Linked DNA regions of Roseivirga sp. BDSF3-8. The protein of the gene in region 2 interacts with the protein of the main gene of each other region in a pairwise test. Links are inferred from orthologs where the notes say so. Each region holds a gene or a part of one and is shown on either strand. Other genes may lie near its edges.

What was found.
Region 1: the proteins of AB9P05_RS05885 (region 2) and rlmB interact in binary tests that used the Escherichia coli proteins (3 or more experiments, as listed by UniProt). The link is inferred for Roseivirga sp. BDSF3-8 from one-to-one orthologs.

What each region holds. Positions count from the first base shown.
Region 1 is NZ_JBGNFV010000001.1:2,715,020-2,729,850, reverse strand. What follows is about bases 7,930-10,928. They hold rlmB (23S rRNA (guanosine(2251)-2'-O)-methyltransferase RlmB), read right to left. Parts: upstream 9,833-10,928; coding sequence 9,026-9,832; downstream 7,930-9,025. Other genes in these bases: AB9P05_RS11155 (GWxTD domain-containing protein), read right to left, coding at 9,805-10,928; AB9P05_RS11165 (nucleotidyltransferase domain-containing protein), read left to right, coding at 7,930-9,035. Outside these bases: AB9P05_RS11210 (adenosine kinase), read right to left, coding at 1-167; AB9P05_RS11205 (hypothetical protein), read right to left, coding at 187-1,359; AB9P05_RS11200 (glycerophosphodiester phosphodiesterase family protein), read right to left, coding at 1,413-2,345; AB9P05_RS11195 (hypothetical protein), read right to left, coding at 2,536-2,973; AB9P05_RS11175 (hypothetical protein), read left to right, coding at 5,301-6,935; AB9P05_RS11170 (pinensin family lanthipeptide), read left to right, coding at 7,159-7,368; more of AB9P05_RS11165, read left to right, coding at 7,428-7,929; more of AB9P05_RS11155, read right to left, coding at 10,929-11,013; AB9P05_RS11150 (class I SAM-dependent methyltransferase), read left to right, coding at 11,125-11,901; AB9P05_RS11145 (protein O-mannosyl-transferase family), read right to left, coding at 12,007-14,831. UniProt on the Escherichia coli protein: Specifically methylates the ribose of guanosine 2251 in 23S rRNA.
Region 2 is NZ_JBGNFV010000001.1:1,467,086-1,481,803, reverse strand. Bases 6,041-8,926 are described here. They hold AB9P05_RS05885 (NAD(P)H-hydrate dehydratase), read right to left. Parts: upstream 8,289-8,926; coding sequence 6,792-8,288; downstream 6,041-6,791. Other genes in these bases: AB9P05_RS05880 (NADH-quinone oxidoreductase subunit D), read right to left, coding at 8,351-8,926; mtgA (monofunctional biosynthetic peptidoglycan transglycosylase), read right to left, coding at 6,112-6,792; AB9P05_RS05895 (T9SS type A sorting domain-containing protein), read right to left, coding at 6,041-6,061. In the rest of the region: AB9P05_RS05915 (hypothetical protein), read right to left, coding at 1-809; AB9P05_RS05910 (outer membrane beta-barrel protein), read right to left, coding at 815-1,747; AB9P05_RS05905 (DUF1501 domain-containing protein), read right to left, coding at 1,759-3,483; AB9P05_RS05900 (DUF1800 family protein), read right to left, coding at 3,507-5,234; more of AB9P05_RS05895, read right to left, coding at 5,678-6,040; more of AB9P05_RS05880, read right to left, coding at 8,927-9,568; AB9P05_RS05875 (NADH-quinone oxidoreductase subunit C), read right to left, coding at 9,568-10,068; AB9P05_RS05870 (hypothetical protein), read left to right, coding at 10,187-10,909; NADH-quinone oxidoreductase subunit NuoB, read right to left, coding at 10,882-11,430; AB9P05_RS05860 (NADH-quinone oxidoreductase subunit A), read right to left, coding at 11,414-11,920; AB9P05_RS05855 (LON peptidase substrate-binding domain-containing protein), read right to left, coding at 11,963-12,592; icd (NADP-dependent isocitrate dehydrogenase), read right to left, coding at 12,938-14,164; panB (3-methyl-2-oxobutanoate hydroxymethyltransferase), read right to left, coding at 14,230-14,718. UniProt on the Escherichia coli protein: Bifunctional enzyme that catalyzes the epimerization of the S- and R-forms of NAD(P)HX and the dehydration of the S-form of NAD(P)HX at the expense of ADP, which is converted to AMP.

The DNA.
Region 1 (14,831 bases), 1.2 Mb from region 2 along the record:
ACCTGGTGGCCTGTAATAGCAGCCATCAGGGAGGTTTGACGCTCCTCATCCACGAGGGTCATCATTCCTTTTTCTATGTCGTTTTCGGTGAAAAAGTTATCTGTAACCTCAAATTCAAGGTCGACAAGGGCGTTACCTATTCCGTAAACGTCGTATTTCTTAGCCATTTATTCAGAGTTTGAAAAATTAATCAATAATGGGCATACGCTTGTACTCTATGGATTCGTCAAAGAGCTTGCGATATGTGATATGTGTTTTGATGATTTTAGCCCCTATTTGTTCGCACACGCGCATCATCTTGGGGTTGAAGTCACCTATCCAGTTCATTTCTATATCTTCATAAGGGAAGCTGGCCTTCCATGCCAGTCCCGTATAGGATTTGATCATGGCCGCATCCACTCCCTTGCCCTGGTGCTCGGGGGATACACCGAATACCAAACCGAATATTTTCTTATTCTTACCGAGGTATTTGTAGTAAAGAAACTTAAGCTTACCTATCAGATTCAGCTTACCATTTACGTGCTTAAATACCTGGTTAAGCTCGGGCAGGCTTAAGAAAAAGCTGACTGGTTCGCCTTTATAGAACCCGAAGTAGATCAGTTTAGGATCAATAACAGGCTTTAGTTGCTTCATGATGCTCTTTGCCTGCAGTTCCGACATCTCCTTCACACCGCTGTGCCTGGCCCATGCGGCATTATATACGGTGCGAAAATAATGCGCAGCGTCGTCCAGTTTACTCTTTTTTATATACCGGAACTGATAATCGGGGTCGGCAATAATCTTATCTGCCCTCGCTTCGAGCTTATCCCCCAGGGGTAGGTTCTTTACAGGCCGGTGATAGGTGTATTGCTTGAAATATAATTTGAAGCCATAGTTCTCAAGTAGGTCTTTATAGTAAAGGAAGTTATAGGGCATACAGTAGTTGGGCTCAGTAAAGCCCTCTACCAGCAGCCCCCACCAGCGATCCCGGTCACCAAAATTGATGGGGCCGTCCATTGCTTCCAGCCCCCTTTCCTTCAGCCACTCCTTGCAGGCATCGAAAAGGATATTAGCAGCGGCCTGGTCATTGATACATTCAAAAAAGCCCATCCCCCCTGTAGGCTGATCATTGCCTTTATTTTTTGATTTCTTGTCAAAAAATGCAGCTACACGGCCAATCGTTCTGCCCTGGGCATCGCGCAGTATCCAGCGGGTAGCCTCTCCCCTGCGGAAGTTTTTATTTTTAGCGGGGTCGAAGACAGCCTCGATATCATTATCAAGGGGCCTGATCCAGTTTTTTTCGTCTTTGTACAGTCTAACAGGCAGCATCAAAAACTCTTTGATAAGGTTTTTCTGGCCTTTGATTTCAACTAGCTCCATGGGCATCGCTTAGTTCAGGCCCAAAAATAGGGGTTTATTCTTTTGAATGAAATTTAAGAGGCTGGAGAAGGAGGCGGGAAGCGATCGGGGTAATCGGTGATGAGCCCGTCGACTCCTTGTTGCATCAGATTCTTCATGTCAGCAGATTCATTAACTGTCCAGGGAATTACTTTCATCCCTTCCTGCTGATAGGCGCGGATAGATTCGGGGCTCAGGAGTGAGTAGTGAGGGCTATATATTGCGGGGGTAAAACCGAGTTCTTTTATTAGGGCGTCCGGACCAGGGGCTGAGCCGGCCTCGCCTTCTACCAGAGCAGCCAGCTTTATACCAGGATAGGTTTGATGCCAATAACGAAGAGCGCGAAAGTCAAAGCTCTGGATGACCATGCGCTGGTTGTTTATTCCAGACCTGGCTATAGTCTGGTATACTAAGTCACTAAAGGGGCCGGGAGCAGGGTGATAAAGGTCATCCCCACGGACCGAACTTTTGATCTCAATGTTATACGATACTTCACCCAGGTCATTAGCACTTATATACTCTTCTATGACTTTAAAAACTTCGCTGAGCAAGGGCTTGGAAACGTTCATCTTTTGCTGACCGGGAAAGCGAGGGTTGCCTGATGAGCCACAATCAAACCGGGCAATGCTATCGTAGCTCATCCGGTAGAGGTTGTAGTTACGTGCTGAGGAGCTGTTTAGCTCGACTGTATCAGAAAAGCTGCAAATTTCGGGGTTTATCCATGGCTCATGAGACACGACAACCTGGCTATCAGCAGAAATAACCACATCAAGTTCCAGGGTCGAAACTCCAAACTCTAGCGCTTTTTTAAATGCGGGTATGGTATTTTCAGGCATTAGTCCCCTGGCTCCGCGATGTCCCTGCAGATCAAACTTTTCACCTGATGACTGGCAGGATGTGGCTATCATGGCCGCCATGAGAATAACGGCCAGCAGATTGTGGGCTTTTCTAATACAAATAATGTACATCTGTCATGAGTGAGGGACGCTAGATTTACTTTCAGCCGGGTTAGAAATGCACGCGGGGCGGCATTAAGATAGGTATAATGCAGGATGCAAAAAATCACTACAAGAGGTATTCTCACTGGTTGTAGAAACCTTAACAATTCGGTAAAAGCAACCGGGACTAATGCCGGACCACCATTTAAACAACTGCCACTCAGGAACCGGAAAGTTGCTGTTTTTCTGTACTGAGTTGAAGATCTTCGGCATTAAGACCGAAGGCATAACGGAGATTTTCTTCCAGGGTTTTCAGGCTATCGAAAAGGTTGTAAAAGCTTTCAAGGAAAAAATATCCGGTCTGGAGTCTGGCGTGGTTATAAGGGGTTCTGAGCACTTTCCTGATGTTAAAGAGGTGCTTAGTGGTGTGTTGGCTTTTGGCATTGTCTATTATGGAGCGGGAGGTAAGGATAGCACCGCTGTGGGGCCGGGGCTCACCGTTTTTTCTAATAATCCCCATTTCGAAAGTAAACCAGAACAATGTGCCAAGATGCTCCCCAGCCTCATCGTTGTCTACATACTTGAGGGTAATATTGCGGAACTCGGAGAGAAAGCTGTGAAAGCGCTCATGGGTGAGTAATGGAATATGGCCATACACATCGTGAAAGAGGTCGGACTAATCACTAAAATCAATCTCTGAAGCTTTACGCACTCTTACGGTTACGCTGCAGTATACGCAACATAATCTTGCGAAGTGAGCATGTCAATTCGCGATGTTTAGTTTTTCATAGGTTTTTAGAAAGCAGAGATATTCCCGAGGCGGACTTTTTAGGCTGGTGGCCCTATTCACAATCCGCTATTCTTCCAGGGTCAGTTTGAATGTCGTGATAATTTAATACACGGCAAGAATGGAGGTAAAAAATACTGGCCGGCAGGCCAACTTGTATAAGGTAACAAACGAGGCTAATCCAGTAAGTGCGTGTTTATACCTCTACTGGAATTAGGGGTGGGTATTCTCATCTTATGTCTATGAAATCTGCGGCCAGGAAAATTAGAGCCAGGAAATCCATAAGGAAGAGGTCAGTTATTTACTGGTAATTTCCAGCTTTAGCAAATAGTGACATACTGGGTGTTATAGGGTTAGCACGTATCTGATTGTTTTAACCGCGCAAAAAAAGTGATATGACAATAAAGAAAGAATATGAACTGGTGGGAATGAAAAATGTCAGTGAGGTGGTGGCTTCCACTCTCAGGCTTATTGGGGAGCATGCCACGGTGGGCAAGTCTGCTAAAGAGCTGGACGAATACAGTGGGGAAATACTGTCGAGCTACGGAGCTAAGTCGGCACCATATTTAGCTTATGGTTTTCCCGGGTATACCTGCATCAGCATACATAAGGAAGCGGCTCAGGGAATCCCTTCTGCGAAAAAAATATTGCAGGAAGGTGACCTGATCAATATAGATGTCTCTGCAGAGCTGAATGGTTTCCGGGCGGACAATGGAGGCTCTTCTGTAATAGGTAAAGACGTGCACAATCATCTACCGCCGGTAAATGCTTCCAAACGAATCCTGCATAAAGCCATTCACCACATTAAAGGAGGCATCAAGGTGTCTGAAATCAGGCACCTGATAGAAAAGGAAGGAAAAAAGCAGGTTTCGGAGTAATAATAAAATCTGGCAGGCCATGGGGTGGGCAGAAGCTTGCACGAAAAGCCGGAGAATATTTTGAATTGCCGGGTTAAAGCTAACCAGGAACGATTCAAGCAAAATACTACGGTAGCTATCGAGCCCTTCATCTCCACAAAATCAACTCTGGCGGTAACCTTAAATGATGGCTGTACCCTGATAGGTAATAGGGGTGGGTATGTGACTCAGCGTGAGCATACTATACTGATTATGGATGGCAGACCTGTAATCCTGACGGCTTCTAATGGCATCAGGAATAGGCCAGCTACAATTTGAAGTGACGATTAGGTCTCAGGCTGTATGAAAGAGTAGCCTATAGGGGCTTTGTAACTAAACACGATACTCATACTTTAATCTATAAGGGGTGAGGCAGTAATCAACAATATCATCATAATACAATTTCGACGATTCTTAAAGCTTAAATCGAATACGGGTAAAAGGATGAGTATAGGGCAGGTACAGGATAAGCGAAGGAGTAGCGTAGAATAAGCGAGAGAGACACGAAGATTTGTAAAGGAATTTTTAGGGAAGACACGAACAAAATAGTCTTGCCTTCATAAAAGCAATATTGTGATAATGCAATATACAATCAAGTATTCCGGTAAATAAATCCAGTGGATTTACAGCAGCCTTTTTGCTGCACCGTTACGCTGGTAGTTTGTTCCAAGAACTGGGCCTCTCCCCCTATTGCACTGGTGCACATCCAAATAAATGCACTCATAGGTGAAAGTTCTGCGATTAGATGGGGACCCCGTCATTCGACGGGGTTTGGCATAAAAAAAGCCGATCCCCTTGAGAGAATCGGCTTTAGTATGTGGGCCCTGCTGGATTCGAACCAGCGACCCCCTGCTTGTAAGGCAGGTGCTCTGAACCAACTGAGCTAAGAGCCCCAATAAATTGGGTACCACTAGAGTGGTATTAAGAAAATGAAACAATAAAGTGGGCCCTGCTGGATTCGAACCAGCGACCCCCTGCTTGTAAGGCAGGTGCTCTGAACCAACTGAGCTAAGAGCCCTTAATCGCACCTATTATGCAATTGGGAATGCAAAGGTAGTAGAAGATTAATTGGTTCCAAATAATTGCTCTGAAAATTTTCCAGTCTTCTAATGACCGACTTTCAGTTTAATGGCTTGTAAGCCACTCACCATCAATATATCCGGCTCGGATTTTGCTACAATTTACTTTATTCTCCATACGTTCTCAGGTTATGCCAGTCCATATAATAAAGGCTAATATATTACAGGATAGCAAGAGGAGTAGGCGTATCGAGTTACATTGCATAAATAAAAATCATCACCTATGAAGGAATTTGTAGTAGCTGTGCTTCTGAGTACGCTGACCTTGCAGGCAACAGCACAGAGGTCAATGAGCGAAAATGTAGAAATATCCTGGAGTCCGAAATTGGAGGAAAGGGGCACAAACACCCTTGAGGACATTGTGGGCTACGACGAAACAGGCTTTTATGTATTGAAGAGGCAGGAAAGGGGTGCCGGACTTACATTTTTACTTGGCTCTAATATGGGTATGAGGCCTCATTACTTAATCGAGCATTTTGATAATGACATGAAGCCTACCAAAAGTAAAATGCTTGAAATGAAGCATGAGGGTAACAAGCTGGATATGGAAGGAGTGCTGTATTTTCAGGACCGCCTTTTACTTTTTACTACCTATACAGATAAAGACGCACGGGTAAAGCAGCTTTTTCTTGAGGAGCTGGATAAGAAAAGCCTAATGGTGACCAGTGAAAGGATACCTCTGGGAGAGATTGACTTTGAAGGCCACTCGAAACGTAACAGCGGACTCTTTGACTATGTGATCTCATTTAATGAAAATAAGCTTTTCATATATCAGTCTATGCCTTATGACAGGAGGGATTATGAGAAGTTTGCCTTTTCGGTATTTGACGAAAACCTGAATAAGCTGTGGTCTAAAGAGGTGACACTGCCATATAGCGATAAGGAGTTTGATGTTATGCGCTACCGGGTAGACGATGCAGGTAATGTTTATCTCTTGGGCCGGAAGTTTGAACAAGGCAGGAGGCTTTCCCGTGGGGGTGAAGCAAACTACAAATATCACATACTAAGCTACCGAAACGGGGGCACTGATGTACAGGAGTATAAAGTGGGCATAGAGGGAAAATTTCTCAATGATATGCAACTGGCGGTAAGCGAAAACAGTGACCTCATACTGGCCGGCTTCTATTCAGAAGACTCACCTACCTCAATATCAGGGAGCTTTTACATGACGATAGATGACAGATCCGGCGAGGTAATCAAGCAGAGCCTGAAAGCATTTGATACGGGCTTCCTTACAGAAAACATGCGCAACAGACAGGCGCGCCGGGTGGAGAAACGGGTAGAAAAAGGAAAAAACGTAGAGTTACCAAACTTTGACCTGAGAGACCTGATCCGGCGGGCAGACGGTGGTGTGGTACTGGTAGGCGAACAATACTTTGTTACGGTGACCACCACCCCAACAGTTAACGGTGGGATGAGAACCATACACCATTACAACTATCATGATATAATGGTGGTGAATATTGATCCGCAAGGCAATATTGAATGGGCGCACAAGATACCCAAGGAGCAAACGACAACGGATGACGGAGGCTACTTCAGCAGTTATGCATTGACGATAGCGGGTGATAAACTGTACTTTGTTTTTAATGACCACCGGGATAACCTGGATGCGGAACCAGGTAGATTGAAAACGTTCCATAACCAACGTAAATCGGTAGTGGTGCTGGGTGTTATGGACACAAACGGCAACCTCGAAAAGAAGCCACTCTTCATTAATAAAGAAGCGGGCGTACTTATACGGCCTAAGGTTTGTGAGCAAACGGGCGATTACGAGATGGTGGTGTTTGGCGAGCGTGGCAAACACCAGCGTTTTGCGAGGTTACGCTTCGGTGCAGATGGTGAAGCTAGAAAGTAATAGGCTCTGCGTGGAACGTATAAATGGAGGCCGCGGCCTCCATTTTTTTTAATTATGAAATGCCCGGCAGGAGTGACAATTTATTTTTGTGGTCAGCCAACATCAACTATGACTGTACATTGAATGGTCAAACACCTATCTTTTTTCCATAAAAAATGAATTAAGCTTTTTATTCCATCGGATGGCTTATAATTTGCCTTCTTCAAATAACTAATAATTTTTTATGAAAAAGCTTAAGCTAAAAAATCTGGAGTTGAAGAGTTTTGTAACTAACTCTAAAGATAAATTAGGAAAGACTATCCGCGGCGGTGGAGGCATTAGTGGCTTCGATTATGACTATAGCCGCGAATGCGGTGCAAGCTCTGACTGCTATGTACCCTACACGGATGATTGCCCTACAATCAACTGTTCAGATAGGTCTAATTGCTGTTAATCCGGCGATAGAAAATATAGAAATAGAGCGGCCGGGAGTCGCTCTTTTCGTTTGAACCTATGAAATCAGACTCTATGCAACCCTTTATCCCGTCACTGATCGAAAAGCATTTTGCGGGCCTGCCTGTGCTGCTGGCCGGTAGCTATGCCACCAATACGCAAACGAGCGATTCGGATATCGACCTGATGGTCTTTACGGAGCGGGTGAACGTCCCTGAAATATCGGGTAGAAAGATAGAGGGGCATACGGTGGAACTGATCGAAATGCCCTATCACAAGCCTGCCTATTTCCTGGAAAAGACCATGTTTAACAGCGGAGCTTACATTACGATGTTGCACTCCGGTATAATCCTGCAGGATAAGGATCACTACCTGAAGCACATTAAGGAATGGGCGGAGGCTGTATACCTGTCGGGCCCGCCGCAAGAGGGGCAGCGAAGAAGGCTTTATCGCTACCTGATAGAAATAACCCACCTGCTGGAAGACCTGGAAGGAGATAAACCTGCACCAGAGAAATTTTTTACAGCCAATCAGGTCATTATCAGCCTGAACAACCTGTTGTTTCTGGGGCACAACCTGTGGCCTATGGGGGGCAAATGGGCTACCCGTACGCTGGATGCTGTCTATCCGGACTACACTAAAAAGCTTTCTGAGGCACTCAAATCAGGAATCGAAAGAGGCGATTTCAGCGACCTGGTGAGGCTTGCGGAGGCGCATACGAATGAATTCGGTGGCAGGGTTAAGTCATACCATACGATGCTAAAGGGGCACGAGCCGCCGGATGAGCAGGATACAATTCAGTCCGAGGCAATTCAATTAGTAGCTCCCGGCGTATACTTTTCCGACACAGGGCAAAAATCTGTTGCGAAAATTATGACTATCAGGGAGAAGTACCCGGATATGTACCTGAAGGCTTTTGAAGAGGGACAAGGGTCGCTGGGGGTTGTAATACCGAAACCGGAAGCGAATGATACCAGGCCTTCAGATATTTTTAAAGCTGCCTTGCCGGATAAGCCTGTGATATACAGCACAGAACCTCATATGTACCTGATATATGGAGGCAGTGAAGCGAAAAGCGTGGCAGACAAGTATTTTGGGCTTGTGACTGACATTGCCGCCATGCTTAAGCAGCAAATGGATGCGGGAGCTAAGTGGCATGAAAAGGCATTGAGCCAGGCGGCCTATCTTTTTCCGGTCTTCTGTGTGCAAATGGGCATAGGCTCTGAGCAGGTTGATGATTTTACTACCTTCTTGTTTAGCAGTTGGTACCCGGAGGCAATAAACCCGGATGGTTACCTGGGGCCGCAGGACTGGGGCTATGAAAAAAAGAAACTGCAGAAGGAATTGGTGGGTAATGTGAATGAAGCCGATCCGGACCTGTTCGCGCTTACGCAGGCAATTATAAGCGATAAGGAAATCCGCTTCGATAATACATTGTTCGACCACTGGGCAGATGGCCTGGCGGCTATCTCTGATGAACTATCTGCGCTGGATGGGAGCGATAAGTTATTTACCTACACTGTGAAAGGGGCGGATGAAGCGGGCATTTGGCCTGTATTAAAAAACTACCTGGACTACATGTACACTATTTTGGAAATACCGGTAAAGGACCGCCTGTACCTTGTGGGTGTGCTCAGGAGGTCCTTCGGCCTTCAGGCTTACTCGTAGCCTCCGCGCTGCCTTACTACCTCAAAGAGGCTGACGGCAGTGGCTACAGATACATTAAGCGAGCCGATCTGCCCGGAAAGCGGAATTTTGACATGATCAGAAGACTGCTGTATAAGCTCGGGAGCTATCCCGTCTTCCTCGGACCCCATAAGGATAGCCGCAGGCTCTGTAAAGTCGACATCGTAAAGCATGTGATCGGCCTTTTCAGTACAGGCAACTACTTTAATGCCGGTATCCTGCAGGTACATGAGCGTACGACGCAGGTTATCTACCCTGCATACGGGTATGTGATTGAGGGCGCCGGCACTGGTCTTAACAGCATCACTGTTGACCGCTGCGCTACCCTTAGCAGGGATAACAAGGGCATGGGCTCCCGCACACTCTGCAGAGCGGGCAATGGCACCAAAATTACGTATGTCAGTCACGCGATCTAGTACTACCAGCAGAGGCATATCCCCACGGGCATAGGCTTTGTCGATTACGTTATCAAGTGAGGCATAGGTGATGGCGGACAAAAAGGCCACCACTCCCTGGTGGTTCTTGCGGGTGAAGCGGTTCAGCTTCTCTACAGGCACCTTACTTACGGGTATATGGAAGCGCCTGGCCGTCTGGATCAGTTCTTTGATAAGGTCATTGCTGAGATTTTTCTGCACAAAGAGCTTATCCACCTCCTTACCCGCCTCTATAGACTCCATCACGGCGCGGGTACCGAACACCATATTTTCAGGCTCTTTGTACTTTTTTCTGCGATTGCCTTCCTCGCCGTATTTTACAGGTCCTTTCTGGCCTTCCTCCATAAGTCAACATTTGTAAACCAGGGCCTTTCGTAACTTTTGCTTCTCAGCAGCACAAAGTGCCGGTTTGTGTAGGGGTTTTTAATTCGGGCAAAGTTAAAACGGATTTTTGACATCTCCTCAGTTTTCTCATATACCCATTCTTCGCCCTTTTCAGTACGGTATACAGCATCCGGCAGGCCATAAAGGGTGTATACCATCCCCTGGTCTGTCTTCCAGCCTTCTTTGTAGGTGGTGAAAAGCGCATTCGCCTCCGCCACCTGGCGAAAATAGTATTTCATGAGCCACTTACCCCTTTCCGGCGAACGGGTGGCATCCATAAGAAAATTATCCAGGGCCTGTTTCTTGTCAAGAGACCCTACCAGAGCAGTACGTTCCATAGCGGTGCTTATGTAGATAAGCGGGCCAATGATAGCCTCTATGGTACGGGCCCTGGGGAAGTAAGGATCCTGCACGAGCAGGGAGGCCCCCATAGCCCCACTGTCTTTTTTCCGGAAATAATAAAGGCCCTCTGTATCGAGAGTGTGAGTGCTACTCACATCAAGGGAAAATGTAGAGTCTATCTGCATGGTCGCACTCACTTCGTCCTGTTCTGTTTTCATGGGCGGGTCGGCCGGGGGGGAATCAAACGCATAACGCGTACTCAGAAGGGCCGATGTGTCTGCCCCGATCACCCCGAATGGCTGGCCACTTGATACCCATGAGGAAAACAGAGGAATGCCCTGCTCATCGGAAACGGCATAGGGGGGCAGGATTACGTAGCGTTCATCCAGCAGTATATCGTGATAGTAGTTCGTTTCCCGGCTCTTATGGTCAAATATGAAAAAGAGCAGCGCCGGGGCATCGGCTTTTGGTACAGACCACCGCAGCACGTGGCGGTTTTCGGTGGCGGTGTGAGTAATGGTACTGATATCAACTGTATCAGTAAAAGTGATATTTTGAGAATAGTCACTGAGTTCCTCCTGCATCAGAGTATAGTAGCTGAGGTCCTCCCCTCTGCGGTGGAGTAATACCTCCATCCATATCTCAAGACTATCCCCATTGTCCAGTACGCGGTGGCTAATGCTGATATGCCTGTCGGGATTGTACCGTTCCTTCAGATTGATCTGTGATGGCTGAACGCCCAGGGCGGCCACTGAAGTGATACAGACTAATAAAAAACAGGAAATTGACCTGGTAATCATAAATAAGGTAAAAATGAACGGCTATTAAAATATGGATTTCGGCTCACTAGGAAAACGATATTTGAAATTTTCCCGTACTTTTGATATTCATTTTCAGGAAAAAAGGCGCTAATGGCAATTTATACAACTGAAATAACGTCTGACAAGCTACCTGCTGACAACCCCATCCACCAGCGATTGTTAAAAGCATACTATGTGGCAGAGGACCGCGTAGCGGGTGACCTGCTGGAAGTAGGCTGTGGTGAAGGCCGCGGCGTGGAGCTGCTCTCCCCAAAGGTGCGTACCTATACGGCACTGGACAAGATCACGACGCTGATCGAGCGGCTTAGCAAAAAATATGACAACGTATCCTTTCGGCAGGCGGTGGTGCCCCCCTTCACAGGCATTGAAGATAACGCTTACGACCGCGTCGTGAGCTTCCAGGTGATTGAGCATATCAAAGACGATCGTCGTTTTCTGGAAGAAATATACCGTGTGTTGAAACCGGGGGGCTTTGCTATTATTTCCACCCCCAACATCCGCCAGACACTCACCCGTAACCCATGGCATGAGCGCGAGTATACACCGGAGCAGCTTAAAGCCCTTGCAAACGGCATTTTTGACAAAGTGGAGGCCATGGGCATTGCAGGAAATAATAAAGTGATGCAATACCATGAGCTAAACCGCCGCAGTGTACGCAAAATTACCCGCTGGGATGTGTTTAACCTGCAATACCGCCTACCGGCCCCCTTTCTGCGGGTACCTTATGAGATATTGAACCGAATGAACCGTAACAAGCTCAAGTCTTCTGATGACAGCCTGGTGATGAGCATTACACACAAGGATTATTACCTGACGGAAAAACCGGATAAGGCACTCGATCTCTTTTACATTTTACATAAGAGCTGATTCACCTCATAGGAGGGAGTCCTGTAAAGGCAGGTGTAGAAATAAAACAGAAAAGGGCTGGCAGTTACGAAAACTACCAGCCCTTTTTATATGTACAAAGCCTTTTTAGCGGCGTGTATTCTGAAACTTGCCGTAAATGCGGTCCATTTCTTCGCTGTAGCTCTTTACCAGCTCATCATTACCACTGGCAGCCAGAGACCTTATAAGCCTGTCGAAGTAGTACAGGTAGCTCTGAGTTACCATTCCCAGGTCTCCGTTGTCCAGGTTGTATTCCAGCATGTCTATGAGGCGGTCACCATAGGTACGAGCGATCTCATTGGCCATCTCATTTTCTCCCAGTCTGAAAAGAAGTCTTACCGTCTCAACAGTAGAGAGATCATAGTGTACCGCCTTATCAGGCATCACCTCGAGGCTGTAGTTCAGCACCTCTTTTGCCCTGGCTGAGTCACCCTCATTGATCAGCGCGGCCGCCAGTTCATTGAAGCTTGTCCGGTTATTGGCAACCGACTTCATGTAGTCGTCATTATAGTAGGCACCGGGGTCGTTCAGATTGCGGAAGGCAAACTTGTTCATCATGTTATCATACATGCGCTCTGTATCCACCATATCCGTATTAGGCCTGTCATTCTTCACCGGTAGCAGGCGGTAGGCATTACCTTCCTGTACCAGGTAATCCTCCAGCGTATAGGAAAGTCCCATACGTGAGGTATTGGTAAAGTAGATAGGGCGCGTCCAGCCTTGTGCATTATTAGTTACAATAAGATCCAGCAGGGCCAGGTCTTTTTTGTATAGCGCCCCGCCTTTGGCTTCAAATTCAATACGGTCTACTATCTTATCGCGAAGTTTAGGCGACACAATACCGTTCTCTATGAGCTTATCTTTATTTACGTTGATGTAAAGTTTACGGCTCGGCAGGATGGTGTATTCGCCTTGCCCGGGTGCACGCTGCTTGATAAAGTCACTACCCTCTTTTACAAGCTTAAGGTACTGCTCTGCATTGATACCGGCTGCCAGCTTGGGATTTTCCCTTACCAGCACGAAGTCGTTTACCCCCGGTGCATAGTGTTCATAGCTTAGCGTATAGGGGAACGGAGGGCTGTCCTGCATCTGCTGCATGGTCTGCTGGATGTACCAGTCAGTATTATAGTAGGTACCCACTATCACACGCGCATCCGTACGGTAGCCTTCCACATCCTGCATGTACCAGAGAGGGAAGGTGTCATTATCACCACCTGTAAAGAGGATCGCCTGATCAGCCGTAGAGGCCAGGTAGTTTTTAGCCTGGTCCACTGAGAAGAAGCGGCCACTGCGGTCGTGATCGTTCCAGTTTTCCGTGGCCATGATCACCGGCACCACTAAACACACAGCCGTAGCACCGATGGCAGCAGGTTTCTCTCCTGTCTTGCGGATCAGGTTCCAGATAGCCAGCACGCCAAAGCCTATCCATATGGCAAATACGTAGAAGCTACCTGCGTAAATATAGTCACGTTCCCGCGGTTCAATTGGGGGCGAGTTCAGGTACAGCACCAGCGCCACACCTGTAAGGAAGAAGAGCATGGCTACAACCGCAAAGCTTTTCTCGTCCCTTTTCAGGTGAAAGAAAAGTCCCACCAGCCCCAGTATCAGGGGCAGCATGAAGTAGTTATTGCGCGCCTTGTTTTCAGCCAGTTCGTCAGGCACATCCTCAAAGGCCGCTGCAGGGCTTAGCCAGCCTGCATCCTGCTGGTCGCTTGCCCTTCCGGCAAAGTTCCACATAAAGTAGCGCAGGTACATGTGCCCTATCTGGTGCTTGAACATGAAGCGCAGGTTGTCCCCGAAGCCGGGAACCTCCCCATCTCTGAGGCCAAGCGTAGACTGGTATGCCTGCACGTGGTTCTCAGCATCGCTGTATATACGAGGCAGGATTGTGCTTTGCTTAGGGTCATACTTATATTCAGGGCGCGAGTAAGCTACTTCGTACTTCTCTTCGCCTTTTACATACACATCGCGTCCCTCTTCACGCTCCACAATCTCCGCCGTATAGTAGGGGCCGAAAAAGAGCGGCCTGTCACCATATTGCTCACGGCGCAGGTAAGACAGGTAGCTGATAATGTTTTCAGGGTTATTCTGATCAATCGGCGGATTCAGGTTACTGCGGATCACGGCCATGGCATAACTCATGTCGCCAATAAGGATAAAGGCAAAGCCAAGCAGCAGGGTGTTCCAGGTAACCAGGCCTTTTGCCTGGGTGATGTAAATACCGTAAACCAATGCCCCTACCAGCAGGAGTATAAATAAGATTACTCCGGAGCCAAACGGCAGGCCAAGGCTGTTCACAAAGAATATCTCCATGTCACCAGCCAGGCCAGGCAGGCCGGTAATGATGCCGGACATGATAAAGATAACCATGGCACCGCTGATGGCCAGCGCGGCAATAAGACCGGGCCAGCTAAACGTGTGGCGCTTAAAGTAGTAGATCATCGCCAGGGCAGGCAGCGTCACCAGGTTTAGCAGGTGTACCCCCACACTAAGGCCGATCATATAAGCAATAAGGATAAGCCACTTGTTTGCCTGGCTTTCATTTTCCACTACTTCCCAGCGGAGAATCGCCCAGAACACAAAAGCAGTGAAGAATGAAGACATCGCGTATACTTCCGCCTCTACGGCAGAGAACCAGAAAGTATCTGAGAAAGTATAGGCAAGGGCACCAATGACACCGGCTCCCATAAGCGCGTAGGTCTGACCGGTAGTGGCCTGGGCAAAATCTTTAATCCCTACCAGTTTGCGGCCGATCAGAGTGATGGACCAGAACAGGAAAAGAATGGTAAAGCCACTGGCGAGTACCGACATCATGTTGATCATGAGCGCCACCGAGTCCAGATCAGGGGCGAACAGGGAGAACATACGGCCCATCATCAGAAAGAAGGGAGCCCCCGGAGGGTGTGGCACCT
Region 2 (14,718 bases):
AGGGCGAGTTTATTTTCGGCCATCGGCGCTATTTGCATAATGCCCGAGGCATAGCGTGTTCCATTCAGCACACCTATCTGGTCGCCGGTATTGGCATCTACGAATGTAAGTGAGAGAGTGAAATTGTTATAGCCGTTAAAATAGAAAACCCCGCTGGTCACAGTTCCGGTACGGAAAGGCACCACCGGCTGGGTCTGGCGTGTCAAATGAGCCATGATTCGAGCCTCCACATCCTCATAAATATCGTAACTACGACTCCATTGCACAGTAGAACCGTTGAGCCGGGTAAGCTTCATCGAGCTTTTGCTCTCCTGGTCCCAGTGCAGAAAAGCGTATCCACCACCTACCTGGGCTGCGGCAAGGGGATATACCATTTCAGGATAATACGCTACTGAAGTCAGAGAGGCCCCTCCGCTTACGTCCACACTGAGCAGATGAGTGCCCAATTGCAGCTTGTCCATAGCTACCAGTCTGAATAAAGTCCCGTTTGAGCCGTCCGGAAGCAGCTCCGATACGGGGTTTACATAATTATCCGCCAGGTGTTCCCATTCCACCAAACCTTCTTTGTCTGCTTTAAATAAGTATATGCCCTGAAAGTCAGAGTCCGCCAACGCCACAGAAGCTAGCATCAGATACCCACCGTCAGGTGTCTGGCGAATATCAATAGGTACGTAGTTACGTTCGAAGTCTCCCGTCTCGAATATTCTCGTTACCGGATCTGTGGGCTTTACCTCATTATCGCTGATCTCACAAGCCTGTAAGGCCAGAAACAAAGCAGAGGTAAGAATAAAAAGTAATGTCTTTTTCATGATCGTTAGGGTCTTCCGGGAACAAAGGAACCGGTATCCAGAAACTTGAGTGGAAAAGTCAGGTGAAATGATGCGTCCCAGCTTTGCAGTGTCATGTCATCCATTACATCCCCTACACCTGCCAGCCGGTCATCCGTAAAGCGGTTAGGCCGGTTTGTGATATTTTCTAACCCCTGCCGGTAGTTGACCTCAAGGCCTACGCGCATGTTACCCAGATCATAGCTAAAGCCACCGCCAGCTATCCAGCCGACGTTATCTCTGATAAACAGATGTTCTGCCCCAATACTTGGCGCGCTATTTTCCAGTATGTCCTGTCCTCCTGATACCACGTCACGGCTTTTTACCTCCATGCGTTTATCTGCCTTAACCAAGTGGCCATAATAAGCTCCTGCCTGGATATAAGGCCTTACTTTGCCCCGGTACAGATCATAACGGACCAATAAGGGAATCTCCAGGTAGCTGAGAGAGAGGTAGTGGGACTGCTCTATCCACACATCCAGGTTATTCTCATTTCGCCACAGGTATTCATTCTGATAGGCGGCATTGTAGCGCGAATAAGAAGGTTGAAGGCTCAGTGTAATACCTTTCCAGAAAGAAAAACTGCCGATCAGCCCGATAGTGGTGCCTGGTTGATCAAACAGGTAGCTATCGTAGTTTTTGGTGAAGTCCGTAAGCAGACCATCACTGCTGCCCGGTGTAGCAGTAAAAACAGAGTGCCGCTTACCTGGCACCATCTTAGAAGCCGTAAGGCCACCCTTGAATCCTATCCACCACTGTTGGTCAAAAAACGGACTCTTTTGCATCAGACGCTGGTTGGAGCTTACGGTTTTACGGCTGTTTTTCCTTGCTTGGCTATGAGAAACATGAGCACCCAGTAGGAAACAGATAAGCAGGGTAGTCAGAGATAGACTATATTTAATAGATAATTTAACTTTCATCGCCCTCATGCTTAGTGCTTAATAAGTTTTTTCGTGTCTTGAAGAGGTCCTGCACAGATGCGATACAGGTAGGTTCCTGGCGGCAGGTGACTCAGATCCGAACGGTATTCATGATCACCAGGTGGAAGAGGCTTGTTAACGACATCCATGAGTTTCCGGCCCTGCAAGTCATATAGGCTTAACTGTACAGGCAAACTATTATTAATCCGGAAAGAAAATACCGTTTCAGTTTTCACAGGATTTGGGTAGCAGGTGTTTAGCTTATAGCGTCCCGCTATAAAATCATTGGTGCCGGTAATGGTCTGGCTAAACAATAGCTGCTTATCTTCCACACCCGGTTGCGAGCCATTAGCCAATGAAGGCAATACCAATGGTATTTGCGATGAATCTACTTCAAACCACTCCTGCAGGATCGTATTGAATACTGTACGGTAATCAATCACGTCCTCGGCTCCGTCAGGCAGGTTGCCATTGTTTTCCTGCACCCGGTTCAAGTCAGCGTTGTTACCGATCACACCAGGGTTTACCCGGTTACCAAAGACCATCATAGGGGCGACGGTACCGTGATCACTGCCATAACTGTTATTAGCGAGTGCACGACGTCCAAACTCAGAGAAGGTTACACTCAACACCTTGTCTTCCAGTCCCCTGGCACGCAGATCATCCTGGAATGCACGCATGGCACTGGCGACATGATGCAATAAGGCGGCATGCTTGCCCATTGTATTATCGTAAGGAGTCACCTGATTTACGTGCGTGTCGAAGCCCCCGATTCGTACCAGGAATACCCGGGTCTGGCAGCCCCCTGCCAATAGGCGAGCAATAATCTGAAGGTAGGCCGAAAGCGGGTTGTTTCGGCTGTTGCCCGGAGCGGAGAAGGGGTATTTTGTTGGGTAGTTTACCGTGCTGTTTCCTCCGGCGAGGTAGGCTTGCTGAAGCCTTTCTGCGTACTTATCCGTGTCTTTTTCAATATTAAGTATCCACTCCAGTTCACGGCCGTATAATGTATCCCGAATCCCATCAGCGGGAAAGCCCCTGGGATCGGACATCAACTCTTCGTTATAGCCGGGAAGCTCCTGTACCAGGTTCAGGAAGGTGGCTGGATTAGGGATGCTCAGTCCAGCAGGTACGGTGTCATCCGTATGGAAGCCCAGTGATACCTCATTGGCAAATTCCAGTCCTAGTGGGTCAGGCATGCCATCATGCGGAAAGTCGGTAGGCCAATCCAGCCCCTGGTTCTTTGCATGCTCCAGTTCCAGATAGCGGCCTATCCATCCGCCGGTTACGGGGTCATCAAAGCCCCCGCCTCCAAACCAAATATCACGGCTTTTGAAGTGTGAGCCATTTACATTTTCATACCCCACATTCTGCAATATGGCTACCCTGCCTTCATCATAAAGCTCCTTTAGCGCCACCATATCAGGGTGCAGTCCCAATTGCTTCTCGTCTGGCAGCGTGCTGTCCAGCGGAATATAGCCTCGATTGCCTGAGTCTGGTATGGCCAGATTAGGCCGCATGTTATAGTATTCGCTATATTGATTCAGCGGGATGAAGGTATTAAGCCCATCATTTCCTCCATGTAGCTGCAGCAATACCAGGGCGCGGCCATTGCCACTGAGCCGGGCTGTATGCGCTAGCTTGGGAGTGCCACTCAAGGCTTTAAGGGGAATGCCATTCAGCAGCAGTGTACCTCCTGCAGCTATCGAGATATTTCGTAAAAAACTCCTTCTCTTCATATTGCGGAATGGTTAAGTTCTGCCTAGAATAGCTGATATTCAGGTGATTGCATCAGTGCATTAAACAGGTTTTTCAGTCGCTCCGTAGCGTCCGTCATGATGTCCATATTGCCTCCGTTACGGTTTTGCCAATTAAAAACCCAGTTTTCCCACTCCAGGCCGCCCAGGTGATATTCACCAAAGTAAGTGTAGCGTTCAGCGGTGATGGCTGTGTCCCGATCGGAAAAAGGCAATAATTGCCCTGCCAGATGTTCTACTAATTGTAGGGCATAGTTACGCCCGTTTATGTCCACTGCTGTAGTAGCCATGGTATCGGTGATTCCGCTTCCGGGGTCATCTGCCCAGGCCAGCAGGTCTATCACTAGCGGCATCTGTCCGGAAAGTAGCCTATGGATAAATGCGTAGCGCTCTGCCAGTGTATTCGTCGTGATCCAGTTGCGGTTATAACCGGGAGCCTGATGGTAAGCCTCATAGCCTGCCACATCATAAGGGTTCATCAGGTGCAGTCCCATGTCCTCCATTTCCCCTATTACGGTGCCCATTACCTCATTATGTTCGACTGTATTTATTTCCGGTATTTCGACATCAAAATACCGTAATGTGCCCAGAGTTAACTCCAGGGGAGATTTGATAAGGGCGCCGAATTTATCATCCCCCTGGCCAGGGGCTGCCTGAAAGAAATGTTCGCTGGAAAAGAGCTCATCAAGAACAGGTCGTAGACGATACCCACCCGACATAAAAGTTTGCGCGAGCGGCCCAATAACCGTCTGTTCGGTTTCCTCGGTTACATCCCAGTACACAAAAAACCTGTACAGTCGCCTGATAAAATAGCGGGCCGCTGCCTCCTGGTTATAAATCATCTCCACCAGTTGGCGAATTTCATCCTCCATGCTTTCCGCGGTGGGTGGATCAGCCATAGGTGTGATGATGGTATGATTAAATGAGGCGGAAAAGATTTTTTCCTCATTATCGTGATTGGTAGCGTTACCTGAGTCCTCATTTATCCGGGCTTTGCCTGTAGGAAGGCCGGTAGCTACATCAGGCTCAAAAGCTTCCGGTGTGCCCCAGTTCACACTTGTCCAGCCCGTCAGCACCCTGGCCGCCTCCCGGATATCAGCCTCAGTATAGGTTGTATAATCACCGGCTCCCCGTACAGGCCCTTTCCCTATGGTAAATAATTCGAACATTTCACGGGCAAAGTTCTCGTTCGGTCGGCCTCTCACATTCAGTCTGCCATCCAGAAAGTGCAGCATGCTGTTATCCACTATCACCTTAGCTATAAGATGAGTGTAGCGGTTAAACTCAGTGCTCGTATTAGTCAGGTCATTAATCAGGTAGCGACGAAAAAGAGCGTTCTGCCAGTACAGGTCCCGGCTGCTGCCTCCGGTTTCAGATTTTGTGGTATGAATGGTGTGAAGAAAAAAAGCCAGTTTTTCAAGGGCAGTATCGTCCCGGTACATTTGTCCTGTCCACCAGCGTAAGAGAGCGCTTCTTAGCACGTGGTCCCTTTCAGTATCTGCACGCGTTATAGTTACCCACTCGTATTCAGACGGCATGCCCCCCTCCGGATCCTCAGGTAACCGTGGATGTGCAGGTTCCTGCAGCCCGTCCATCAGGCGTGAGAGGGCGTCACCGATCTGCAGTGAAGCGAAGGCTTCTACCTGGCCAGGCCGGAGGCCATAGGTAAGACGCCGGAGCAGGTGCCGGGCCCGTTCCTGACCCAGCGTCCCGGATATTGCTTGTAGAGGCATATTTCTTCCGCTTTTTTTAGGTTCAGTATCGCCTGGCTCAAGTCAGGTAATACTTTTCATTTGAAAAATACAAATAATGATATCTTTCTAATGCTTAAATATAAAGAGGGTTTAGTGGGAAAATCGATATAGGAACTCCTTTATATGGATGTGTGTAAGAATTTCATTCAAAAAAGTGCAATTAGCACAAAGGGATTGGGTGTTTAGGTTTACTAAGAAAGATTATATATGAAGATATGATGAAAGTCGTGCAGGGGAGGGATTACACACGAGTTGCATTGGTGTAAGTCTTTTCAGAAAGGAGAGAGAAGTACAATGTCAATTTACTTTCTTCGGAATCTGCCGGGGCTATATGGGGGTTTCTTACTTGAAGCAGACCCCGGTAAATTGAAAAAGGCTACCCTGTAAAGAGTAGCCTTATGTTAATATTCTTAAATACAGTGTTACATTTCCTGTTTTCTGAATCGCATGGCTTGTTTGAAAAGCGATCCGCGATCCCGTACAATCAAAATGTAGTATCCGGGCCTGATACCTCTTACATCTATGCTGTACGTACCATTAGGATTAAGCTCATAATCTAACTGTAGATTGTTACCAATAATGCTATATACCTCAAAGGTAGGGTCCTGCAAATCCAAATCTTCCAAAGAGACCTTCAGAAAATCTTCAGTAGGATTGGGGTACAGCATGACACCACGTGTTTCCTTCACCTGCGAATAGGGAGCTTCGGGTTGGGGAAAAACTTCCTGCGCATGGGATACAGATGTGCCTGCGAAGAGGAGTACAAACCCGAATGTAAGCGAAAGTAGTATTTTCTCGATACGCATGGTCGTTTAATATTATCCTGTTTATTTAGGAGCAAAAACCGAACCGGATTTCATAAATTCTGCAGAATTTTTTTCCCTCCGATCTGATATGACTGCTGCACGATCCAATTTTTTCTACGGTTAATATAGGATGAAGGTTGTGCTGCAGAGAACCTGACGGGATTTGGCAGCACTGCCGCAAGCAAGGCAGCTTGCTGAATGCTAATATCTTGCGCCTCCCTTTTAAAGTATTGTTCGGATGCTTTTTTAACTCCGAAAACATCAGGCCCCATTTGGGCGATGTTTAAATAGACCTCTAAGATACGTTCTTTAGGCCAAAGCATTTCAATTAAGACAGTATAATATGCTTCTAACCCTTTCCTGAAAAAGTTTTTTCCATGCCAGAGGAATAAGTTTTTTGATACTTGCTGTGAGATGGTGCTTGCCCCGCGGCTTCCTTGTCCCTTGCGGCGCTTCTCTATCTCCTCCTTTATGGCCTCTATGTCAAATCCATTATGCTCAGGAAACTTCTGATCCTCAGCGGCTATTACAGCCACTCCCATCCAGGGCGAAATGTCGTCCATTGGTAACCATGCATATTCCACCGAACCCTGCTCTATCCATACGCCGACCATATGCCAGGTGTAAAGTGGCGGAATATACCTGTAGATAATGACCTGCCACAGGCTGTGCAGTACAAAACATAACAGGGCAAACAGTACGAAGCGGAAAAGCGAGCGTAGTATTTTCATCAGGACCACAGGACTTTATAGGCACTGCCAATATGGTCAATCATATCGGTTGGCAGAAGAGATTCCTGGCTTTGTTCTTTCAGAGCCAGGTCTGCTGCCAGGCCATGAAGATGTACTCCCAGAATAGCTGCCTGCCAGGGTTCGTATGTACCCAGCGCAGCGGTAATAATGCCTGTGAGAGCATCTCCAGATCCACCTGTGGCCATGCCAGGGTTTCCTGAATTGTTAAAGAAAACCCTGCCGTCCGGAATACTCACTGCTGTATGGGCTCCTTTTCGCACTACGATGACCTTGTGTTTTTTAGAAAACTCCTTTTGACGTTCCAGTTGCTCGAAGCCATTCTCAGTTTTTCCGGCTAATCGCTCAAACTCTTTAGGATGGGGAGTAAGGATAGTGTTTTCCGGCAGTAGCTCTAATAGCTCCCTGTTTTCACTGAGTATATTTAAGGCATCTGCATCTAATACCATCGGCACGTTTACATTGGTGAGTAACTCACGGAGCGCTTTGCAGGCGGCAGAGGAAGTGCCGATGCCGGGCCCGGCACCTATGACCGTATAAGGTTCCAGATCGGGAAGACAGCTGAAGTGATCCGAAGAAATATCACAACTAGCCATTGCCTCCGGCAGGCTGGTCTGGATAATATCATAACCACAGCAGGGAATATGTAAAGTGAGCAGGCCTATCCCGCTGCGCAGACAGGCCAGTCCGCTGAGTACAGCCGCACCCATAGTACCTTTACTGCCTGCTATAATGCATGCCTTACCGTAGTTACCTTTATGACTGAATGTACCTCTGGGTTGCAGGAAGCTTTTTATCTCAGCCCGGGTGATTAGCACCTTGTCAGTCTCCGCCTTGGCCAGGGCCTCGGGATGGAGACCTATTTCTACTACTTCCCAGTGGCCTGTATAAGGGCCGTTTTCAGGAAGCATAAAGGCGAGCTTTGGCACCTGAAAGGTAAATGTCTGACTGGCCCTGACTATGGCACCGTCAGGCGAGGGCTCGTCACTGTACAGGCCTGAAGGTATATCAATACTGACGGTAGGGGAGGGACTGCTATTCATACGCTCTACCACTAAGGCAAAAAGCCCTTCTACCGGCCGGGAAAGGCCTGAACCAAAGAGACCATCAATGAGTACATCGAAAGCCGACAGGTCCGGCAGATGATCTTCGTCCCGAATTTCCTTTACAGGAGATATATCCTCCAGCCGGCGCAGGTTTATGCTAAAGTCCTCAGAGCCTTTATCGCTGGTGCGCACAGCATAGGAAGTGACCTGGTACCCAAGCCTGGTAAGCATGCGCGCAATGCAAAGCCCGTCTCCGCCGTTATTTCCGGGCCCGCAAAGTACAGCCACTTTGCTGTCCGGACCATAACTCAGGGTAAAGCGGTCTGTAAACCTTGCCGCTGCCCTCTCCATCAGGTTTGTACTGCTGATGGGTTCATTGGCTATCGTATATTCATCCAGCTTCCGTATTTGTGCCGCAGTCAGTATTTTCATGTATAAAAGTGCTAGTGGTTTATCCTTCTATTATAAGCTGAGGCAGGCTGAAAAGTTGCGTCTTAGCGATCTACTTCACCCAGTACCATGTCCAGGGAGCCCACAATGGCTATGAGGTCGGCCACCATTGAGCCGCGGCTTATTTCCGAAAGTACGCTCAAGTTAACAAAGCAGGGGCTGCGGGCCTTACAGCGAAGGGGGATATCAGATTTGCCATCTGCCCTGAAGTAAAAGCCCAGCTCACCTTTAGGGTTTTCAGCCCTTACATAGAGGTCTTGCTTTTTAGGCCTGATCTTTTTTGGTACCAGTGCCCTCGGGTCAAAGTCCCTCGTGCGTTTCAGGTCCCCCTGCAGCCGGTCCAGGCACTGCCTGATGATACGGATAGACTCATGGCACTCTCTTACCCTTACCCAGGTACGGTCCCAGCAGTCACCTAAAGTACCCATGGCTCCTTCCCCCACCGGTATGTCAAAGTCCAGTTCGGGGTATACAGAGTACTTATCCACCCTTCGGAGGTCGTAGCGAAGGCCACTGGCCCGCAGCATAGGGCCGGAAACTCCGTAATTGATAGCTAGGTCCCGGGAAAGCACCCCCACATTAGCAGTACGCTCGACGAATATCTTATTCTCAATTACCAGTTTTTCCATTTCTGCCATCTTAGGCAAAAGATACTGGCAAAATTCCCGCGTGCGCTCTTCAAAGCCCACGGGGAGGTCATAAAACAAGCCTCCTACCCAGATGTAATTATAGAGCATCCGTGCTCCGCATGTCCACTCCAGTAGGCGGAGAATATGTTCCCGGTCGCGCATCAGCCACAGGAAGGGGGTAAAGGCGCCGATGTCGAGGCCATAAGTACCAATGGCCACAAAGTGTGAGGCCAGGCGATTCAGTTCTGAAACCAGCACACGGATATACTCTACGCGCGCCGGAATTTTATCTGCAATACCCAGCATTTGTTCCACCCCCATGGCAAAAGCGTGTTCGCTATTCATGGCTGCCAGGTAGTCCATCCTGTCTACAAATGGGATGGTCTGATTATAGGGCATGTTTTCTGCATGCTTTTCAAAACACCGGTGCAGGTAGCCCAGATGAGGCACTACTTCAGTAATGATCTCACCGTCAGTGATCACCTCCAGCCGTAGTACGCCGTGCGTACTGGGGTGCTGTGGCCCGATGTTGATGAGCATTTCACCATCCTGTAAATGCCCCTCTGTAAACTTATTAGGCTCCGAGTTATTCAGATGCCTTTTGTCGTAGGTGTACTGGATCGGGTTTGCCATCAGTATTTAACTTCAATGCCATGATAATATTCCTGCTCATCATAATCTTTGCGCAGCGGATGACCTTCCCAGTCTGAGGGTAGCAGGATACGCCTTAGGTCAGGATGCCCTTCAAAGTGAATACCTACCAGGTCAAAAGCCTCCCTCTCATGCCACAGGGCTGATTTCCACAGATGACTTACTGAAGGTACGGCAGGTAACTCCCCGGGCGCGGCTGGTCTGGGTACCTCTACACGCAGAGCTACGGAATGATCGAATGGTATGGAATACAAATGGTAGATCACTTCCATTGTACCTGCGGAGGGCCCATTATCCAGGGCAGTCAGGCAGCTCAGGAAATCGAAATAAGTGTCCGGATGGCGGTAGAGGCAGTCTGCTGCTGATAGTAGCAGCGCAGGAGGTATCGTGATGGTGGGCGGTGTTGAAGTAGTGTCGGTGGCCGTAATGGCTTCCTGGCCTGCTTCCCGCTTCAGGAGCTCACAAATGTTGTCGAATTGCATGATCAAAAATAAGGAATGCAGGCCAGCAAATAAACGGAGTGCGGCATGAATGCGCTTCTGAAGCCGGAATAATCTCAATTCAAGCTAACTAAAAGTAAGAGTGAGCGGTTAGCAAGCCATGGAAAGAGAGTTTTGGCTTACCTTCTCCGGAGCAATTGTGCTGGCACTGGTACATTTATTTGCTGGAAAGCTAAGGTTCATATCCATGATTCCCCGTAGCAAGTGGCTTTCATTTGGCGGGGGTATTTCAGTGGCTTATGTATTTATCCACGTGATGCCGGAGTTAGAAGAGTGGCAGCTTCACTATGAAGGCAAAGGCTTCCTCCAGCACCACCTCTACCTCCTGAGTCTGGCTGGCCTTACCATCTTTTACGGATTGGAGCGTGCGGCAAAGTTGAGTAAAGTATCTGCACGTCAGGATGATCAACGAGAGGTGTCAGGCCGCGTATTTTACATCCATCTTGTTAGTTTTTCTCTGTATAATGCGCTTATAGGCTACTTACTTGTGCACCGGAATGAGCATACCCTTAAACAGCTAATCTTTTATCTGCTGGCAATGGCCTTTCATTTTGTAATAAATGATTTTGGGCTGCATGATCATTATCAAAAACGGTATAGAAGAGTTGGCAGGTATATACTAACCTTATCCATAATAGCAGGCTGGGTTGCGGGGCAGTGGGTTAACCTCCCCCCATTGGGTATAGGGGCTGTATTTGGCGTTGTATCAGGAGGCGTGATATTAAACACCCTTAAAGAAGAGCTGCCCGAAGAGCGGCGTAGTAACTTTCTTGCCTTTATGGCTGGTTGTGTACTTTACTCTGCTGTCTTGCTGCTTGCCTGAGCTTCCCTTTTCTTAGCCAGAATAGCCTCTGCGGCAGCGGGAGCCATCAGGGTTTCCGTGCGTATTTTTTCCTGCAGTTTCAGTATGCCTCCTATCAGGCTTTCCGGCCGCGGCGGGCACCCTGGCACATAAACATCTACCGGAATGATACGGTCCACTCCTTTTACCACATGGTAGCCATGTTGCCAGTAAGGACCTCCGCAGTTAGAGCATGAGCCCATGGAGATCACATAGCGTGGCTCTGCCATCTGTTCATATAGCCTCCGGATACGATCGGCCATTTTAAATGTAACCGTACCTGCCACTATCATGACATCTGACTGCCTGGGCGAAGGGCGGGGGATCACGCCAAAGCGGTCCAGGTCATAGCCACTGGCATAGCTGCTCATCATCTCGATGGCGCAGCATGCGATACCGAAGCCCATAGGCCACAGACTGCTCAGGCGAGCCCAGTTGATAAGGTCGTCCACCCGGCTTACCACTACGCCGCCGCTATTAAATTCCTTATCCAGTAGGCCCATCTTCCTTAATTTTTTCTGCTTCGTACTGCTTATTCAGGTTGTCGTAAAGCTCGGCAGGTACCGGTGAGTCATGTGAGGTTTGCTTTACGGCAGGCTTTACCCAGTCAAGAAAGCCATTAGCCCATACATAAGCCAGACCAAGCAGGAGGATACCGATAAAGAGGAACATTTCAACTAATGAAAACCATCCCCAAAGGCCGTTGGTCTCGCTTATGAGTTCCTTTTGGCCAAATACTACCGACCAGGGAAAAAGAAACACGATCTCTACATCAAAGAGAATAAAAACGAGGGCAATAACGTAAAACCTGACATTGAACCGGCCCCATGCGGAGCCAACAGGATCTTCCCCACACTCGTAGGTGGTAAGCTTTTCTTCATTAGGCCGGTGAGGGCGCACCAGCCAGGCCGTAACGAGGCCGCCTGCCACGAAAATAATGGCACCTACTATAAATAGAAGGACCTCGCCGAATGCGGATATCTGATTTTCCATTTCCTACTCAAAAGTAGCGGGTGAAAGGCAAAAAGAAAAATCCTAAAAATCCAGCGGGTCAAAGGTGCGAAAGTGACCATTCATTCTAATGCGCTCTTTGGTCCGTTCAATATCCATCAGCATGGGAATGGCCTTTTTGAGATGAGCTATAATAAATAGCTGGCGTATTTCTTCTTTTTCTATTTGGAGCAGGGCGAATTCCTGTTCTACAGACAAACCTATTTTATGACCAAGGTCAAAACTGTTCACGTCATCTGATATGCTTACTTCCTGTACCACATTCAGGTTTTGGTAAAGCTCTTTAGCAAGCCTGATCATTTCCTGTGTTGTTTCCGGGGAGGCTTCCATGTCAGTTTCTACAAATTCTACTTCGCCTCCGGCATAGAGCTTGCCTTCTGCAGGATTATCAAAAGACAGTACGTGTAAGACCCTGTTGCCTTTAGTCTTTACATCCATTCGGCCGTCCGGGTATACTTTTTCTATGGCATTAAGAGTCACTTCCGTGCCGTAGCTGATTTTACTGTCCTGATACAAAGGAATGCCAAATGGCTCCTGGTTTTCATTACATTCATTAATAAGCTGCTTATACCTTGGTTCAAAGATATGCAGGTTTACCGCCTCACCTGGAAAGACGACAATATTGAGAGGAAACAAGGGTAAATAACTTTTCATTACCCCCAAAACACCCCGATTGTAAAGTGGTTTGAGAGAATTCCGGATATCGTTAAAAACACGATGGCCATAGGGTTCGCCTATATGTATATTTGTACAATATCATGAATTAGCTTGATGTTAAAGTGGCCATTTGTTTGGCGGCACTGGTAAGAGTGTTTGTGACCGGAGGGCTCAACATGGCTAAGGGATATTAACGTGGCCATAGTAATTAAAGTCATGCACCTGGGGGGTATTTGCTAGTCTTTGCCTCTACCGTTATACACTAATTCTATTTCAATTTGGCCCCTGAAATAGAAAAGGCCACCGGGTCAGGTGGCCTTTTCCTTACGATATTATCCGTAATTACATGTTATTCACTACTTCCTGGCCAAATTCGCTACACTTAAGTAGTGTGGCATCGTCCATAAGTCGCTCGAAATCATATGTCACACGCTTGCTGGCGATGGCTGCCTCCAGTCCTTTGTAGATAAGGTCTTCGGCCTCATTCCAGCCCAGGTAGCCAAGCATCATAGCACCTGACAGGATTACAGAGCCGGGGTTAACCTTGTCCTGGCCTGCATACTTAGGAGCTGTACCATGAGTAGCCTCAAATATTGCGTTACCTGTATTGTAGTTGATGTTAGCCCCGGGTGCGATACCGATACCACCGACAATGGCAGCCAGTGCATCAGAAACATAGTCGCCATTCAGGTTAAGTGTAGCAATTACACTGTATTCAGCAGGGCGAAGAAGTATCTGCTGCAGGAAAGCATCCGCGATCACATCTTTAATTATGATCTTGTGGCCGTCTTTCTCTATCACCTGCCAGGGGCCTCCTTCGTAGTCCTTAGCGCCATACTGCTCTTTAGCTACTTCATAGCCCCAGTCACGGAAAGCACCTTCGGTAAATTTCATGATGTTACCCTTGTGCACAAGGGTAACGCTGTCGCGCTTAGTGGTGAAAGCATAGTCGATAGCCGATTTCACCAGGCGACCGGTTCCTTCTTTTGAAACGGGCTTTATGCCATAGCCTGCTGTATCAGGAAAGCGAACTTTCTTGTAACGGTCGGCAAAGTTCTCTTTCAGCAGAGAAGCAAACTTCTTCTCGTCTTCAGTTCCTTGTTGAAACTCGATTCCTGCATAGATGTCTTCAGTGTTTTCACGGAAGATTACCATGTCTGTCGCGCCGGGGTCTTTTACAGGGCTGGGTGTGCCTTTAAACCATCTTACAGGACGCACACAGGCATACAGGTCCAGTTCCTGGCGCAGTGCCACATTCAGTGAACGAATGCCGCCGCCCACAGGGGTGGTAAGGGGGCCTTTTATACCTACCAGGTACTCACGGAAAGCAGCCAGAGTGTCTTCAGGAAGCCACTCGCCACTGCGATTGTAGCTTTTTTCACCAGCATACAGTTCCTTCCACTCTATTTTCTTTTTGCCATTATAGGCTTTTTCTACTGCACTATCGATTACATTTTTGGCAGCAGGCCAAATATCAACACCTGTACCGTCACCTTCGATAAAAGGGATTACGGGGTTGTCAGGTACCTGCAGGGTACCATCTTTGATGGTAATTTTTTGCTCACTCATTCTGTTCGGTTTGCTTATTGAGTAACGTATAGCCGCCACCTGCAAAAGGGCGGTACTCTTCTCACTTATTTATAACTTTCTGTATCCTTTGGGAAGTCGTGGCTTTTGACATCCTCTATGTAATGACTAACAGCCTCGGTTATGGTTTTGTGAAGGTCTGCGTACCTTCTCAAAAAACGTGGCTTAAATTCCTGGGTGATGCCCAGCATATCATGCACTACCAGCACCTGACCATCTACATGCGGGCCGGCACCAATGCCGATAACGGGAATATTTACCTCACTCGCTACGCGCTTGGCCAACCCTGAGGGTATTTTTTCCAGCACGAGGCCAAAACACCCGCACTCTTCCAGAAGCTTCGCGTCATGTATCAGTTTAGCAGCTTCCTCCTCCTCTCGGGCACGTACAGTATAGGTGCCAAATTTATAAATGCTCTGAGGGGTCAGGCCCAGGTGCCCCATCACAGGTACGCCGGCGCTAAGTATCCGGGTGATACTCTCTTTTATTTCCGAGCCACCCTCCATTTTTACCCCGTGTGCCCCACTCTCCTTCAT